Regions from separate parts of the Aliivibrio sp. SR45-2 genome, predicted to be linked through region 1. Evidence: riboswitches for the same ligand, from Rfam matches in the RefSeq annotation. Region 1 holds a riboswitch; each other region holds the start of a gene.
The links. A riboswitch is a leader RNA that binds a small molecule or an ion and turns the genes downstream of it on or off. The one in region 1 is predicted to bind thiamine pyrophosphate.
Positions count from the first base shown of each region.

Region 2: linked by a shared signal. The riboswitch ahead of thiD (bifunctional hydroxymethylpyrimidine kinase/phosphomethylpyrimidine kinase) and the one ahead of thiC (phosphomethylpyrimidine synthase ThiC) in region 1 are both predicted to bind thiamine pyrophosphate.
Region 3: linked by a shared signal. The riboswitch ahead of thiB (thiamine ABC transporter substrate binding subunit) and the one ahead of thiC (phosphomethylpyrimidine synthase ThiC) in region 1 are both predicted to bind thiamine pyrophosphate.

Region 1 is NZ_CAWPRC010000227.1:75,337-80,422, reverse strand. Features, by position in the region: gene AACV33_RS21410 (HesA/MoeB/ThiF family protein) at 1-291, opposite strand, end outside; partial or broken gene thiE (thiamine phosphate synthase) at 284-958, opposite strand; gene thiC (phosphomethylpyrimidine synthase ThiC) at 1,037-2,983, opposite strand; TPP riboswitch at 3,142-3,255, opposite strand; gene AACV33_RS21395 (universal stress protein) at 3,425-3,847, opposite strand; gene crcB (fluoride efflux transporter CrcB) at 4,029-4,409, shown strand; gene AACV33_RS21385 (hypothetical protein) at 4,501-4,695, opposite strand; gene AACV33_RS21380 (M16 family metallopeptidase) at 4,798-5,086, opposite strand, start outside.
Region 2 is NZ_CAWPRC010000077.1:41,198-46,283, forward strand. Features, by position in the region: gene AACV33_RS03630 (YcjX family protein) at 1-566, shown strand, start outside; gene AACV33_RS03635 (YcjF family protein) at 563-1,588, shown strand; TPP riboswitch at 1,665-1,762, shown strand; gene thiD (bifunctional hydroxymethylpyrimidine kinase/phosphomethylpyrimidine kinase) at 1,863-2,717, shown strand; gene AACV33_RS03645 (ABC transporter ATP-binding protein) at 2,717-3,490, shown strand; gene AACV33_RS03650 (ABC transporter permease) at 3,483-4,301, shown strand; gene AACV33_RS03655 (ABC transporter substrate-binding protein) at 4,330-5,086, shown strand, end outside.
Region 3 is NZ_CAWPRC010000153.1:25,291-30,376, reverse strand. Features, by position in the region: gene fbp (class 1 fructose-bisphosphatase) at 1-438, opposite strand, end outside; gene mpl (UDP-N-acetylmuramate:L-alanyl-gamma-D-glutamyl-meso-diaminopimelate ligase) at 652-2,013, shown strand; gene AACV33_RS10775 (flavin prenyltransferase UbiX) at 2,015-2,644, shown strand; TPP riboswitch at 2,684-2,797, shown strand; gene thiB (thiamine ABC transporter substrate binding subunit) at 2,849-3,865, shown strand; gene thiP (thiamine/thiamine pyrophosphate ABC transporter permease ThiP) at 3,927-5,086, shown strand, end outside.

The DNA of each region.
Region 1 (5,086 bases):
TTGAGCCATCGCTAACGCTTTATTCTGTTTTATACTCTGCTCACGATAAACCACTTGCCTCTGTAAGTTACTAAGATCGACGTCATCGCCATCGGCAATAATCAACGTCCCGACACCTGCGGCAGCCAAATACATTCCAACAGATGATCCCAACCCTCCGCAGCCAACCATTAGCACGGTGCTATTTCGAAGAGACAACTGTCCTCGCTCACCAATATCAGGCAACATGATTTGTCGGCTATAACGAAGGAAATCTTGATCATTTAATCCTTCCATCAATAAATTACTCATCGATCACCTCCTGTGTATTTTGCGATTTAAGAAGGTGATCGGATGTTCTTGGTTGGGCTAAAATCGCAGAAAACTGATTGACGGCTTTTTCTATATTGTCGGCTTGAGTGATAGCTCGAACGACCGCAATGCTATCAACTCCGGTTTGCCACACTTGCTCAGCCACCGTTAAATCAATACCACCGATAGCAACGGTTGGTGTTTCACCCGCTAATTTTCTGTTGTTCGCTAAGTTAACTAAACCTTGAGGTTCTGATGGCATGTCTTTGGTCGGCGTAGGGAAAACATGACCAAGAGCTAAGTAACTTGGGTTCAATGCTTTAACGGTCATTAACTCACTGTCATCGTGAGTAGATAATCCTAAACAAATACCGGCATCAGAGATGGCAAGTAAATCCGCTACTTCAATGTCTTCTTGCCCAAGGTGAATACCAAACGCGCCATGCTTTATTGCTAGTTGCCAATAATCATTAATAAAGACTTGAGCATCATATTCACGACCGAGTCTAATCGCTTCAATGATCTGATTTTCTAAATCAGGTTGTTCCGGGTTTTTAATTCGTAATTGAATGGTTTGAACATTAACTTTAAGTAATGTCTCTATCCATGACACATCATCTACCACCGGGTAAAGGCCAAACTTTTCTCTATCGATTGCAGGAAAAGAATACATCGTTTGATCTCCAGAGTGGTGTTCCACGTGAAACACCACCATTCATGATTAAAATAATAATGGTAACTGTCGTTAGCTTTTCACGGGTTCTGCCTCTACAGCAGGATGGTACAACTCAGAACCAGAGGCCTTAAACTCTGCTGATTTTTGGCGCATACCTTCAAGTGGGTCATCGAGCATTTTGATATTAATCGCTCGGTCTAACTCCACTTGTTCTGTGTCTTTGGCATACTCTCGAACTTCTTGTGATATTTTCATTGAACAGAATTTAGGCCCGCACATTGAACAAAAGTGAGCAACCTTGCCTGACTCTTGAGGCAGTGTTTCATCATGAAATTCACGAGCAGTTATTGGGTCAAGTGAGAGGTTAAACTGGTCTTCCCAACGGAATTCAAAACGGGCTTTTGATAAGGCATTATCTCGAATTTGGGCACCCGGATGACCTTTGGCTAAATCACCCGCATGAGCGGCTAATTTATAGGTGATCAAACCAATCTTAACGTCTTCTTTATTTGGTAGGCCTAAATGTTCTTTCGGTGTGACATAACAAAGCATTGCACAGCCATACCATCCAATCATGGCCGCACCAATCCCCGAAGTAATGTGATCATAACCAGGGGCAATGTCAGTCGTTAATGGACCTAATGTATAGAACGGTGCTTCATGACAGTGCTTGAGTTGCTCGTCCATGTTTTCTTTGATCATATGCATTGGTACATGACCCGGCCCCTCAATAATCACTTGAACATCGTATTCCCAAGCAACTTTAGTTAACTCTCCGAGCGTTCTCAATTCAGCAAACTGTGCTTCATCATTCGCATCCGCAATTGAGCCCGGACGTAAACCATCCCCTAAAGAAAGAGAAACATCGTACTTTGCACAAATCTCACAAATTTCACGAAAATGCGTATATAAGAAACTTTCTTGATGATGCGCTAAACACCATTTTGCAATGATAGAACCGCCACGAGAAACAATCCCTGTCACTCGTTTCGCCGTCATTGGTACATAACGAAGCAGTAAACCGGCATGAATCGTAAAGTAATCTACACCCTGCTCCGCTTGCTCAATTAAGGTATCTCGCATGACTTCCCAGTTTAGATTCTCTGCCACGCCATTCACTTTCTCTAGTGCTTGGTACATCGGAACCGTGCCAATGGGTACTGGGCTATTACGAAGGATCCATTCACGTGTTTCGTGAATATTACGACCTGTCGATAAGTCCATCACCGTATCACCGCCCCAACGTGTAGACCAAACCAGCTTCTCTACTTCTTCTTCAATCGACGAACTGACCGAAGAATTACCAATATTGGCATTAACTTTAATTAAAAAATTACGACCAATGATCATTGGCTCTGCTTCTGGGTGGTTGATATTGGCAGGAATAATGGCTCGCCCTTCGGCGACTTCGTTACGTACAAATTCAGGGGTAATTTCTTTTGGAAGGTTGGCACCAAAACTGTGGCCAGGATGCTGATGATTTAGTTGTTCATCTGCAAATTTTTGACGACCCATGTTTTCACGGATCGCGATGTATTCCATTTCTGGGGTAATGATACCTTGGCGAGCATAGTGTAATTGCGTCACACATTGTTGAGGTTTGGCTCGTCGAATCGTGGGTAAATTGCCATAACGAAGTTCATCAAGTGTTTCATCAGACAGGCGTTCTTGAGAATAAACAGAGCTTACCCCTTTCAACACTTCAGTATCAGTGCGGTCTTCTATCCAACGTTCGCGTAATTTAGGTAACCCTTGGTAAACATCAATGTCGTAATTTGGGTCGGTATAGACCCCAGAGGTGTCATAGACTTGAATGGGTTCGTTTGGTATCAGTGTTGGGTTTTCTTTTGTTCCACCAACTAAGCTATCAGCCAATGATATTTCACGCATTGGAACACGAATATCAGGACTAGAACCGTCGATATAGATTTTTTTTGAATTGGGATAAGGTTGAACAGAAAGCGACTCAATGTTTGATTTAGCATCCAAACGCGCTTGTTTACGACTTGACGACATAGCAAAATTCCTTGTAATAATTAGGATAATTGCTTGTCGGATTATGTAGCAAGAGGTTCTTAGTGTGCGTAAATATAAAGTAGAAAAATCGTCTACTTAATTCAAGGTATCTGCTGAAAATGACACTTTGCAGTTACAATGATATGACAGCACTAAGTGATAAATTATCTCTTGTTCCCTTCGCAGGTATTAGCCTGATCAGGTTCTACGGATCCCGCAACGCGGTCTCAGCTCGTACTTTAAAAAAGTACTAAGCACTCCGACAAGTTTCTTTCAGAAGTTCTTGGTGAAAAACTGAACGAGTGCGGAGTATAAAGAAAGGAATAAATCACAGCAAATATTCCATTGAAGAAATAATAAAATATCGAGAAAAAGAAAAAGCCACATTAATATGCGGCTTTGTTAGCGATTTGTATCAGATTCGACTAAGTAAAGAATGTCTTATTGAGCAATCATGACATCACATTTCAATTTATCAGAAACTTCATCACCAAGCGTACGCCCCCAGTGAATTTTACTTTTATGGTAACCAATGATCACGAGATCGGTATTGATTTTATCCCCAATCTCACTGATGTGTTTTACGATATTTCCATCAGCAATATGTACAGCGCGAACAGGATAAGGTGATTCTTTAGATAATATAGATAACTGCTCTATTCGCTTAAACTCTAACGCGTTATGGCTCGATTCTAGCTCTAGCTCAACATCCATGTAATTAACATCACCGATGCCGACCTCTACAAAAATGACATGCAATTCTGCGTCATTTTGTTTTGCAAGAACCCCTGCTTTAACCATTAACTTATGTGCTTTACTGTCATCAGGATTTAATGCGAGTAAAATGGTTTGGTATAACTTCATATCTTGCTCCTGTGAAAGAATAACTTACGACGCTGATACTATAAAACTATAATCAACCTGCTGCAATTAGAAGCATGATTAAGTAATCACTGCCATTTTTGTATTTAAAAGAGATATTGATAAAAATTCATATCCAACTATGTTATTAATAAGCTAGCTTTCTATTTTAATCGAGGTATCAATGAATCAATTTATGCTATTGGGCTTTATTGCTTTTGGTGGCGCATTTGGGGCTTGTGCCCGCTATTTGATCTCAGAACTTTGTGTCGTTCTATTAGGTAAAGGCTTTCCGTATGGAACCTTAACCGTCAATATTGTCGGCTCTCTTATCATGGGTGTATTAATGTCTTCTCTTAACCAAGGCATTATTGAAGCCGCGCCTTGGCGTCCAATTATAGGGCTTGGATTTCTTGGAGCACTAACGACGTTCTCTACATTCTCGATGGATAATGTCATCTTGATGCAACAAGGAGAAATAATCAAAGCGGGTCTAAATATTTTACTGAATGTAACCTTAAGCATCACTGCCTGCTTTATTGGCTTTCAATTAATGAAAAGCTAATCTATCTGCTTTTTAGTATGTTCTTTACGAGCAGACATAAAAAAGACGCTTAATAATAAGCGTCTTTTTTAGTTTCAATGAGTCGTTATTATCACCACGTTCTTACAGGTGTGTAACCACTTATCATTATAGCCATTTTCGTATTTACGCTTTCGAATCCTTTCCAAAGTTTTTTCGTTACTGCTGTTTTTTTATTTCTTGGTTGTTGCTTACCGTACATAGCTTCATTAAGCATGTTCTTTGCAGCAATTTGACCAAGATAAACAGAACCTAAATCGTAATTCATTTTATAAAACCTTAGAGATTAATTAAGCAGCGAATTGTACTGCTTACCCTCTAAAAAACAAGATCTAGATCACACTTTTATTTCAGTAATAAAAACAGGACATTATCGAATCGTTGGCGTTGCTAAGTATGTAGACTTACGAACACCTTCCCCAAATGTACTCTGGATTAACGCCGTCATCTCTTGCGAATTTATGGAATCAGCCGTCTTTTGAATATTCAATAACGCATCAATTCCATAGCCATGTATTGTGTACCTCGTAAATAACCAGGCTTGTTGTGATGAGTTATTTTTCATTGGAGACAAATCAACCACTAACTGTTTTGCAGCAGAACGGGTTTCTTCCTCAGACACTCCTTTTAATAAATCAGTAATCACTTTGTCTATCGCT
Region 2 (5,086 bases), on a different contig from region 1:
GACATTTTGATCGTCAAATTGTATTGGTTGACTGCTTACAGCCGTTAAATGCGGGTGAACAATCATTTAATGATATGCGTCAGGCTGTCGATCAGTTGATGCGTAGTTTCCAGTATGGCAAAAGTTCAATGCTTAAACGTCTGTTTTCACCAAAGATAGATAAAGTGTTGTTTGCTGCCACCAAAGCAGATCACGTTACGCCTGAACAGCACCCAAATATGGTGTCGCTGTTGCAACAAATGATCCACCAAACATGGCAAGAAACCGCTTACGAAGGCATTAAAATGGAGTGCATGAGCATTGCCTCAATTCAAGCAACCACCGCGGGAATGATTGAGGACGACGGTGAATTGTTTTCTGCAATATCAGGGGTCACCGCCGATCAAACACCGATGATGATGTTTCCGGGTGAGGTGCCTAAACGTATTCCAAGTAAAGCGTATTGGGAAACAAAACCTTTTAATTTCATGAGTTTTCAACCGTTAGAAAGTGAGACTGACAAACCGCTACAACATATCCGTATGGATAAGGCGATGCAGTTTTTATTAGGAGACAAATTAGTATGAGTGAATTAAAAAAACAGCGCGTATTTCAATCTGAGCCTCAATTTACAGAAAATGAGCAGACAACAGAATCGCTGAATACTCAAAAACTGTTCGAAGAAACACAAACTTTTATTCCTCAAGCCATTGAAGAAGAAAGTGAATTGGATGATCTTGATATTGAAACGCCATTAGTGAAAAAGAAAACCCATTGGAGTATTAAAATACTGATTGGTGGATTCCTTGGATTAACAGTATGGCAAAGTGTTGATCATGTTATTACCGCGATTCAAACCGCCGATTTCTTATCATTGGGTTGGGCGGGATTAATCAGTTTAGCGGCGTTAATGGGGGTGACGGCCATTGGTCGTGAACTATGGACGCTACGTAAACTTAAAAACCGTGCCGAGATCCAACATCAAGCCACTGAATTGATGGAAGGCAATGGTATTGGGCAAGCAAAACCGTTCTGTGAAACGTTAGCTAAAAAAGGGCTAACCACTCATACTGCCGAGTTTTCTCGTTGGCAGAACAGCATTGAATCACATCATAACAACGCTGAAGTGTTTGAAATGTACGACAGCATGGTTGTGGTCGAGCAAGATAAACGAGCAAAAGCCTTAATCAGCAAGCATGCTGGTGAATCAGCGTTAATGGTGGCATTAAGTCCATTAGCTGTGGTGGATATGTTATTAGTAGCGTGGCGTAATATTCGATTAATCGAACAAGTTTCTCAAGTTTATGGGGTCGAACTTGGCTATTGGGGCCGTTTACGTTTGTTTAAAATGGTTCTGCAAAACATGGCGTTTGCCGGAGCAACAGAAATGGTGACGGACGTTGGTGTTGATATGTTATCAACGGGCCTTGCCGGTAAGTTATCAACCAGAGCAGCACAGGGGTTAGGGATTGGTTTATTAACGGCACGTTTTGGATTAAGAACCATGAATCTAATGCGTCCATTGCCATGGCAAGCCGGAGAAGCGCCTAAGCTTTCTGATATGCGTAAAACCATTGTTGCTCAATTAGTATCCAAACTTAATTCATAGGTTGAGAATTAGTTAACTCTAGTTAGCATTCCCATAAAAAAGCATACTATTTACAAATCGATTAGTGATAGTATGACGGCATTAGTCGGGGAGCCAATAGGCTGAGATCGCAATAGCGAACCCGTTGAACCTGATTCAGTTAGTACTGACGTAGGGAACTAATGGTCTTCTTGAAACGATCTCTCTGATCGATTTCTTTTAATGAGATAGCACCTACTCGGTATCTTTATCTCATGTGACTGTTTTTCCTGACCGTTAGTTAGGGAAAATAAGTATGCCTTCGTTACACACTACCGCACTTTTATCGACATTATCTGTAACAACACCGATTGTATTAACCATTGCTGGGTCTGACAGTGGTGGCGCAGCAGGGATCCAAGCCGACATTAAAGCGATTTCTGCAACCGGCAGTTATGCGTGTTCTGTTATTACCGCATTAACGGCTCAAAATACGCAAGGCGTGACGGGCATTTATCCAATCAGCAGTGAATTTGTTGAGCAGCAACTGGATGCTGTTTTCTCTGATTTGAATGTTATCGCCGTTAAAGTCGGCATGTTAAGTGATTCTGATATCATCCGCTCTGTTGCGAAAAAAATAAAGCAATACACACCGCGTTATTTAGTGGTTGATCCTGTGATGGTTGCAACCAGTGGTGATCTTCTTCTGCAATCCTCTGCTATTGAAAGCCTTAAATCTGAACTGCTTCCCCTTGCCGATGTTATCACGCCAAACCTACCTGAAGCGGCGGCACTCATTAATGCTAAAGTTCCCGAAAGTGAAGTTGAAATGACTGCAATGATTGATGAACTTCGTCAATTAGGTGCTAAATCAGTCTTACTGAAAGGCGGGCATTTAGAAAAGAATGAAAACAGTACCGATTTACTGATTTTATCTGATTCCATAGAACGTTTATCGACACCTCGAATTGAAACTCGCAATACACACGGCACGGGCTGTACATTATCGTCAGCGATTGCTTCGTATTTAGCGCAAGGTCATGAACTACTGGCTGCGGTAGCATTAGGTAAGCAATACATTACTCAAGCCATTATCCATGCCGATGAACTGAATATTGGTCAGGGACATGGGCCTGTGAATCACTTTTTTGCTTTACATACTCCAGAGTAATGGGGATGAATAATCGCATTGGTGCCGTCATTTCTAATGGGGCGTTACAATATAAAGACAGCGAATACCCTATTATTTTCAATCTAAACATGACGATTCCTAAAGGAAAATGGACCGCCATATTAGGAAAGAGTGGCTGTGGAAAAACGTCGATATTGCGTTATCTCGCCGGATTATTGACCGATAAAGTGGTGTGGTCAGGGGATGTTTCGATTGATGGCGTAGACGCATTAGAAGGCAATATTGCGTACATGGCGCAACAAGATTTATTGATGCCGTGGCTAAACGTAATAGATAACGTCTGCTTTGCCGACAAGTTTGTAACGAACTCTCGCTTTAATTCAACGAAACCGAATTCGGATAAACACAGAGCGCATGAACTTTTAGAGTTAGTTGGATTAACAGAGCATGCGTTTGCGATGCCGTCACAATTATCGGGCGGGATGCGTCAGCGTGTGGCGTTAGCTCGAACATTAATGCAAGACAAACCAATGGTATTAATGGATGAACCCTTTTCTGCACTAGATGCCGTCACTCGTTATCGCCTGCAAGATCTTGCTGCTCAAGTGCTAGCAGATAAAACTGTTTTATTGATCACGCATGATCCACAAGAAGCGTTAAGACTGAGTGATGTGGTTTATATCATGCAAGGACAACCTGCTTCAGCGGTCTCTTTACCTGTTCCTAGTACGCAGATACCTCGAAAGATTGATGCGGAGTTAGCTGCACTTCAACAACAAATAATTGATACCTTAGAGGTCGATTATGTCTAAATCATTCCTTATAAATTCGACATCAGCAACGATAGGAAAGGTAACGCCAAAACCAATGCTACAAAGCGTGAAATCCATGATAAGAATCTTAATCAGTGCGGTGGTTATTCTGGGATTATGGCAATTCATCGTAATAGTTTTTGCTTTACCAAGCTTCATTTTACCTAGTCCATTGGCTGTCTTTACTAAATTAATACAACGATACGATGTGCTACTTTCTCATTCATGGATAACGGCTCAAGAGATCTTGCTTGGTCTTGGCTTGGGTCTTTCTATGGGGTTGTTATTTGCCCTTCAAATGCTGTTGTTTGATCCACTTCGACGTTGGTTATTGCCAATTTTAATTGCGAGCCAAGCGATCCCTGTTTTTGCTATCGCGCCTATTCTGATGTTGTGGTTGGGTTATGGCATCGCATCAAAGGTCGTGATGGCGGCATTAATTATCTTTTTCCCTGTGACTACCTGTTGTTATGACGGGCTGCGAAATACCCCAAGTGGTTATCTTGATTTAGCCCACACGATGGGGGCATCAAAATGGCAATTATTAAAATACGTTCGCTTACCTGCGGCTTTACCTGCCTTAGCGTCGGGTATCCGTGTTGCTGTTGTTGTCGCGCCTATTGGTGCAGTCGTTGGTGAATGGGTAGGGTCAAGCGAAGGGCTAGGTTATTTAATGCTGCAAGCGAATGCTCGAATGATGATAGATGAAATGTTTGCTGCGTTATTCATTCTCGCCGCGTTATCCGTCAGCTTGTATTTTCTTGCGGATGTATTGATTCAAAAACTCATACCGTGGCAACACGATAAATAAATTCATAATAAAAAAGGACTCAACGATAATGAATAAAATGGTAATTAAAGGGGCGATGGCTCTTCTTATTTTAAGCTACTCCATGATGGCAAGCGCGGAAGATAAAGCGATGACATTAATGTTGGATTGGTTTGTAAATCCGAACCATGGGCCAGTGGTTATCGCACAACAAAAAGGCTATTTCAAAGAGGAAGGCCTAAATGTGACGATTCAAGAACCCGCCGATCCAAGCATGCCGGCGAAATTAGTGGCGGCAAATAACATTGATTTAGCCATTTCTTACCAAACCAGTTTAACGATTGATGTAGCGGCAGGTTTACCGTTAATTCGTTCGGCAACCCTTATCGCCACGCCATTAAATACCTTAATGGTACTTGATAACGGCAAGATAAATTCTTTAGCTGATTTGAAAGGCAAGAAGATTGGTATTGCGATTGCGGGTAATGAAGACGCTACGATAGGAACGATGCTAAATACAGAAGGTGTTGATTTCTCTGAGGTTAAAATCATCAATGTAGGCTGGGCATTATCGTCGTCTTTAGCTTCAGGAAAAGTGGATGCTATTTGGGGAGGATTACGTAATTTTGAAACCAATCAATTGGCATTAGAAGGCTATAAAGCGAAATCGTTTTTCCCAGAAGAGCATGGTGTGCCCTCGTATGATGAGCTTGTTTTTGTGGCTAATGCCAAAACATACGATGCCGATGCGCTAAAGAAATTTAATCACGCTATCGAAAAAGCGACACAATTTATTGTGAATCACCCTGATGAATCGTGGAAAACCT
Region 3 (5,086 bases), on a different contig from region 1:
TGCCGGTGAGCCAATTGGTGAAATACGACGATAAATGGAGAAAATAGTACCGACAGAAACATTAACATCGATATTTGAAGAACCATCCAATGGATCCATTAACACGACATACTTTGCGTTTTTATTCAGTTCCTTATTAAACGCAACTGCTTCATCTTCCTCTTCACTTGCGACGCCACACACTTGGTCTCGATTCTCTAATGCGGCTTTAAATTTATCATTGGCGTAGATATCTAATTTTTGTTGTTGTTCACCTTGAATATTTTCATCACCAGAAGCCCCTGTAATATCAACCAGCCCTGCTTTATTTATTTCTCGGTTTACTATTTTGGCTGCCAATTTAATGGAACCGATTAATGATGACAACTCTCCACTTGCATGAGGGAAATCGTGCTGTTTAGCGACGATAAACTCACCTAAAGTTCTTATTTCTGACATGGGTTATTCCTTTTATTCTCATGTTATTAGATATCAACGGTGGATGGGGTCAGTTACAATTTATAATCCAATATAAAACGAGTGCAATTTATCTTTATAATGGTTGTGTTACTGTTTACTGTAATTCATTCTATAGCACAGAACTTTTTAAGAGTATTGAAGTAACTCGAGAACGGGATTACTCACTTAATTTAATATAAGACGGTTTTTATTATGCATATTCATATCCTTGGCATCTGTGGCACCTTCATGGGAGGAGCCGCAACTTTAGCTCGTCAACTTGGACATAAGGTTACAGGTAGTGATGCGAACGTTTACCCTCCAATGAGTACGTTATTAGAATCTCAAGGTATTGAGATCATTGAAGGCTTTGATCCTAGTCAGTTAGATCCTGCGCCAGACCTTGTTGTCATTGGGAATGCGATGAGTCGTGGTAACCCATGTGTGGAGTATGTTTTAGATAAAAATTTAAAATACACTTCAGGACCTCAATGGTTGCAAGAGTTCCTATTACAAGATCGCTGGGTACTGGCTGTTGCAGGAACTCATGGTAAGACGACGACATCAAGCATGCTAGCCTGGGTCTTAGAAGAGTGTGGATATAAACCTGGTTTTCTCGTCGGTGGTGTACTTGGTAACTTTGGGGAATCGGCACGATTAGGTGAAAGCATGTTTTTTGTGGTTGAAGCCGATGAATATGACAGTGCTTTTTTTGACAAGCGTTCTAAGTTTGTTCATTACCGTCCACGAACGTTAGTATTAAATAATCTGGAATTTGATCATGCTGATATTTTTGATGATCTTGCTGCAATTCAACGTCAGTTCCATCATCTTATAAGAACGGTGCCTAGTAGTGGTCGTATTTTTGCCCCTAAACAAGATAAACCCTTAGCTGAAGTACTAGAGCAAGGATGTTGGAGTGAGATTGAATTTACGGGTGAAGAAGGAGAATGGAAAGCGAGTAAACTTAAGAAAGACGGCAGCCAATTTGACGTTTATTTCAATGATGAAAATGTTGGGCAGGTAAACTGGAATTTAGTCGGTGATCATAATGTAAGTAATGCTCTTATGGTCGTAGCTTCGGCTCGCCATGTAGGCGTTACCCCAGATTTAGCTTGTGAAGCATTGGGCTCCTTTATCAATACTAAGCGTCGATTAGAGTTTAAAGGTGAGGTTAATGGGGTTACGGTATATGACGATTTTGCTCATCACCCTACTGCAATTGATCTAACGTTAAGCGGTTTACGTAATAAAGTGGGTGATAATAAAATTATCGCAGTATTAGAACCTCGCTCTAGTACGATGAAACTAGGGGTTCATAAAGACACCTTAGCCGGTTCGCTTCATGCCGCAGATTCGGTGTATCTTTTCCAACCTGATAATATTTCTTGGTCCGTTGATGATGTCGCTAAACAATGTGTTCAACCCGCCTATACTCATCATGAGATTAACGCTTTTGTTGATATGATTGTGGCTGAAGCAAAAGAAGGTGATCAAATTCTAGTCATGAGTAATGGTGGCTTTGAAGGCATTCACGGTAAATTACTATCAGCATTAGAGCAAAAGGCTATTTAGGATGTATAAAAAACAGAAAACAATCACCTTAGCAATGACTGGTGCCTCTGGTGCCCCTTATGGATTACGTCTATTGGAGTGTTTGTTGGCTGCTGATTATCAAGTTTATTTTCTTATCTCATCTGCAGCAAGAGTTGTGATGGCAACCGAGCATAATTTAAAATTGCCAAGTGGTCCTGATGCAATGAAAGCGGTCTTAGTTGAACACTTAGGTTGTGATGCCGATAAGTTAATTGTGTGCGGTAAAGAAGATTGGTTTTCTCCAGTGGCTTCTGGGTCGGCAGCACCAAAACAAATGGTGGTATGCCCATGCTCTGCAGGGAGCGTCGCTTCTATTGCTCATGGTATTTCAGATAATTTGATTGAACGGGCTGCTGATGTGGTATTAAAAGAGCGCGGTCAGTTAATTATGGTGGTTAGAGAAACGCCATTTTCTACATTGCATTTAGAAAACATGTTGAAGCTATCTCAAATGGGGACAACGATAATGCCTGCTGCGCCTGGATTTTATCATCAACCAAAATCGATTGAAGATTTAATCGATTTTATGGTCGCTCGTATATTGGATCACCTAGGTGTAGAACAGGGACTTGTTCCTCGATGGGGTTATGATCAGCGTCAGAAGAGTTAATAAACCTCTGGCTCATTAATGCATTCACACATACAATATGGCCTCTCATCGGGGAGCGACTAGCTGAGATTAGTAAACATTGGATAATGCTTACTTAAACCCGTACTACCTGAATCAGATAATGCTGACGTAGGGATTGAGATGACATTCTCATCGAGTATATCAACTTAACCCTGTGTCGCTCAAAAGGACAAAGAGCGCATAATGAAAACACGTTATATATCCCCTCTACTTAAAACATTACCTATCGCTTTAGCTGTTAGTTCTCTCTCTTCTTTTTCTGCTTCTGCTTCTGAAACGCTAACAGTCTATACCTATGATTCTTTTGCTGCCGATTGGGGCCCTGGTCCAACAATTAAAACGGCTTTCGAAAAACAGTGTGGCTGCAATCTTGATCTTGTCGCTTTGGATGATGGCGTTTCTATTTTGAATCGTCTTCGTTTAGAAGGGAGAAATTCAAAAGCGGACATTGTTTTAGGGCTCGATAATAATTTAATGGCAGAAGCGAAAGTAACGGGTTTACTGGTTGAACATAATGTAAATACGGACTCAGTGACGATACCTAATGGTTGGAGTGATAAGACCTTTGTTCCTTATGATTATGGTTATTTTGCTTTCGTATATAACAAAGAAAAAGTAAAGAACCCACCTAAGAGTCTAAAAGAATTAGTAGAACAACGAGATGATTTAACCGTTATTTATCAAGATCCAAGAACCTCTACACCGGGCCAAGGTTTATTGTTATGGATGAAGTCGGTGTATGGGGATGATGTTGCTCAAGCATGGAAACAACTTGCAAAGAAAACCGTCACCGTCACTAAAGGCTGGTCAGAAGCTTACAGTATGTTCTTAGAGGGTGAATCTGATCTTGTTTTGTCTTATACGACGTCTCCGGCATACCATTTACTTGCTGAAAAAGACGATCGATTTGCAGCGGCTAATTTTTCAGAAGGTCATTACATGCAAGTGGAAGTGGCGGCGAAAGTAAAAAATACGCAGCATAATGCGTTAGCTGATGAGTTCTTAGCTTTTATTCTTAGTAAGGAATTTCAATCAGCGATGCCAACGGGAAATTGGATGTATCCAGTGACTAATATTACGTTACCTAAAGGGTTTGAAGACCTTAAGGTTCCGACTAAAGCGTTGTCATTTAGTTCTGCGGAGATTGCGAAACAAAGAAAGTCGTGGATTCGCGAATGGCAACACGCATTAATCTTTTAATCGATGCACTGAAAAGAGCGTATGATGCGTACGTTTCTTTTTGGGACAGATAGATAACATGATGAAAACGAATCCCTTAAATGCCATTCCCTATACCGGCTATATGATCGCTGCTGTGATTGTTATTTTTGTTGGCGGAGCTATTGGTGCATTATTAATCGCGTCACCGAGTATCAATGTCAGTTTAATTTGGTCCGATCCTTATTATATTCATATAACCAAATTTAGTTTTTATCAAGCAACCCTGTCTACGTTGTTTAGTGTGGTACTTGCGGTTCCGACAGCATATGCACTATCTCGTCGCTCTTTTTTAGGACGCGGTCTGTTATTAAAGTTGTGTGCGACGACCTTGGTTTTGCCTGTGTTAGTGGGGGTTTTTGGTTTACTTGCTATTTATGGAAACAGCGGTCTCTTAGCTAAGGTGTTTGCATTTTTTGGTGGTAAATTGCCGTTTTCTATTTATGGATTAAATGGCATTTTACTCGCGCATGTATTCTTTAATTATCCTTTTGCAACTCGTTTGTTTTTACAATCATTAGACAGTATACCGATGGAGCAACATCAGCTTTCTGCTCATCTAGGATTGACTGGGTGGAATAAATTTAACGTTGTTGCATGGCCAAGAGTAAAACAACAATTTCCGCATGTTGCAGGCTTGGTGTTCATGCTTTGCTTTACCAGTTTTGCAACCGTAATGGCATTAGGTGGAGGACCAAAATCAACCACGATTGAACTTGCTATTTACCAAGCCATTAAATTTGATTTTGATTTACAGGCCGGCGCTATTTTAGCGTTATGGCAAATGTTGTTATGCGCAGGATTATCGCTGTGTATTCAACGGTTTTCTACGTCGATTGCCGTTGACAGTGCAACGCTAGGTAAGCCCATTATCTATCAAGACTCAAAGAGACAAAAGTTGTGGGATAAAGGGTGGATCATATTACTTACTCTGTTTATTTTACCTCCATTACTCATGGTTGTTATTAGTGGGATAAATTCTGAAGTTATTACGGTGATGACTTCTAGTGCTTTTTGGTCAGCATTTGCTAATTCATTCATTGTTGCTTTCTGTGCGGCGCTATTAGCGATGATTTTTGGGGTTTTATTGCTTCATACCACCCGAGCGTTAAGGCTTAATCATCAGCGTTTTTTGGCGGATAAATTAGATTTAATTGGTACTATGATTTTAGTTACCCCAGGATTGGTTATTAGCACGGGGTT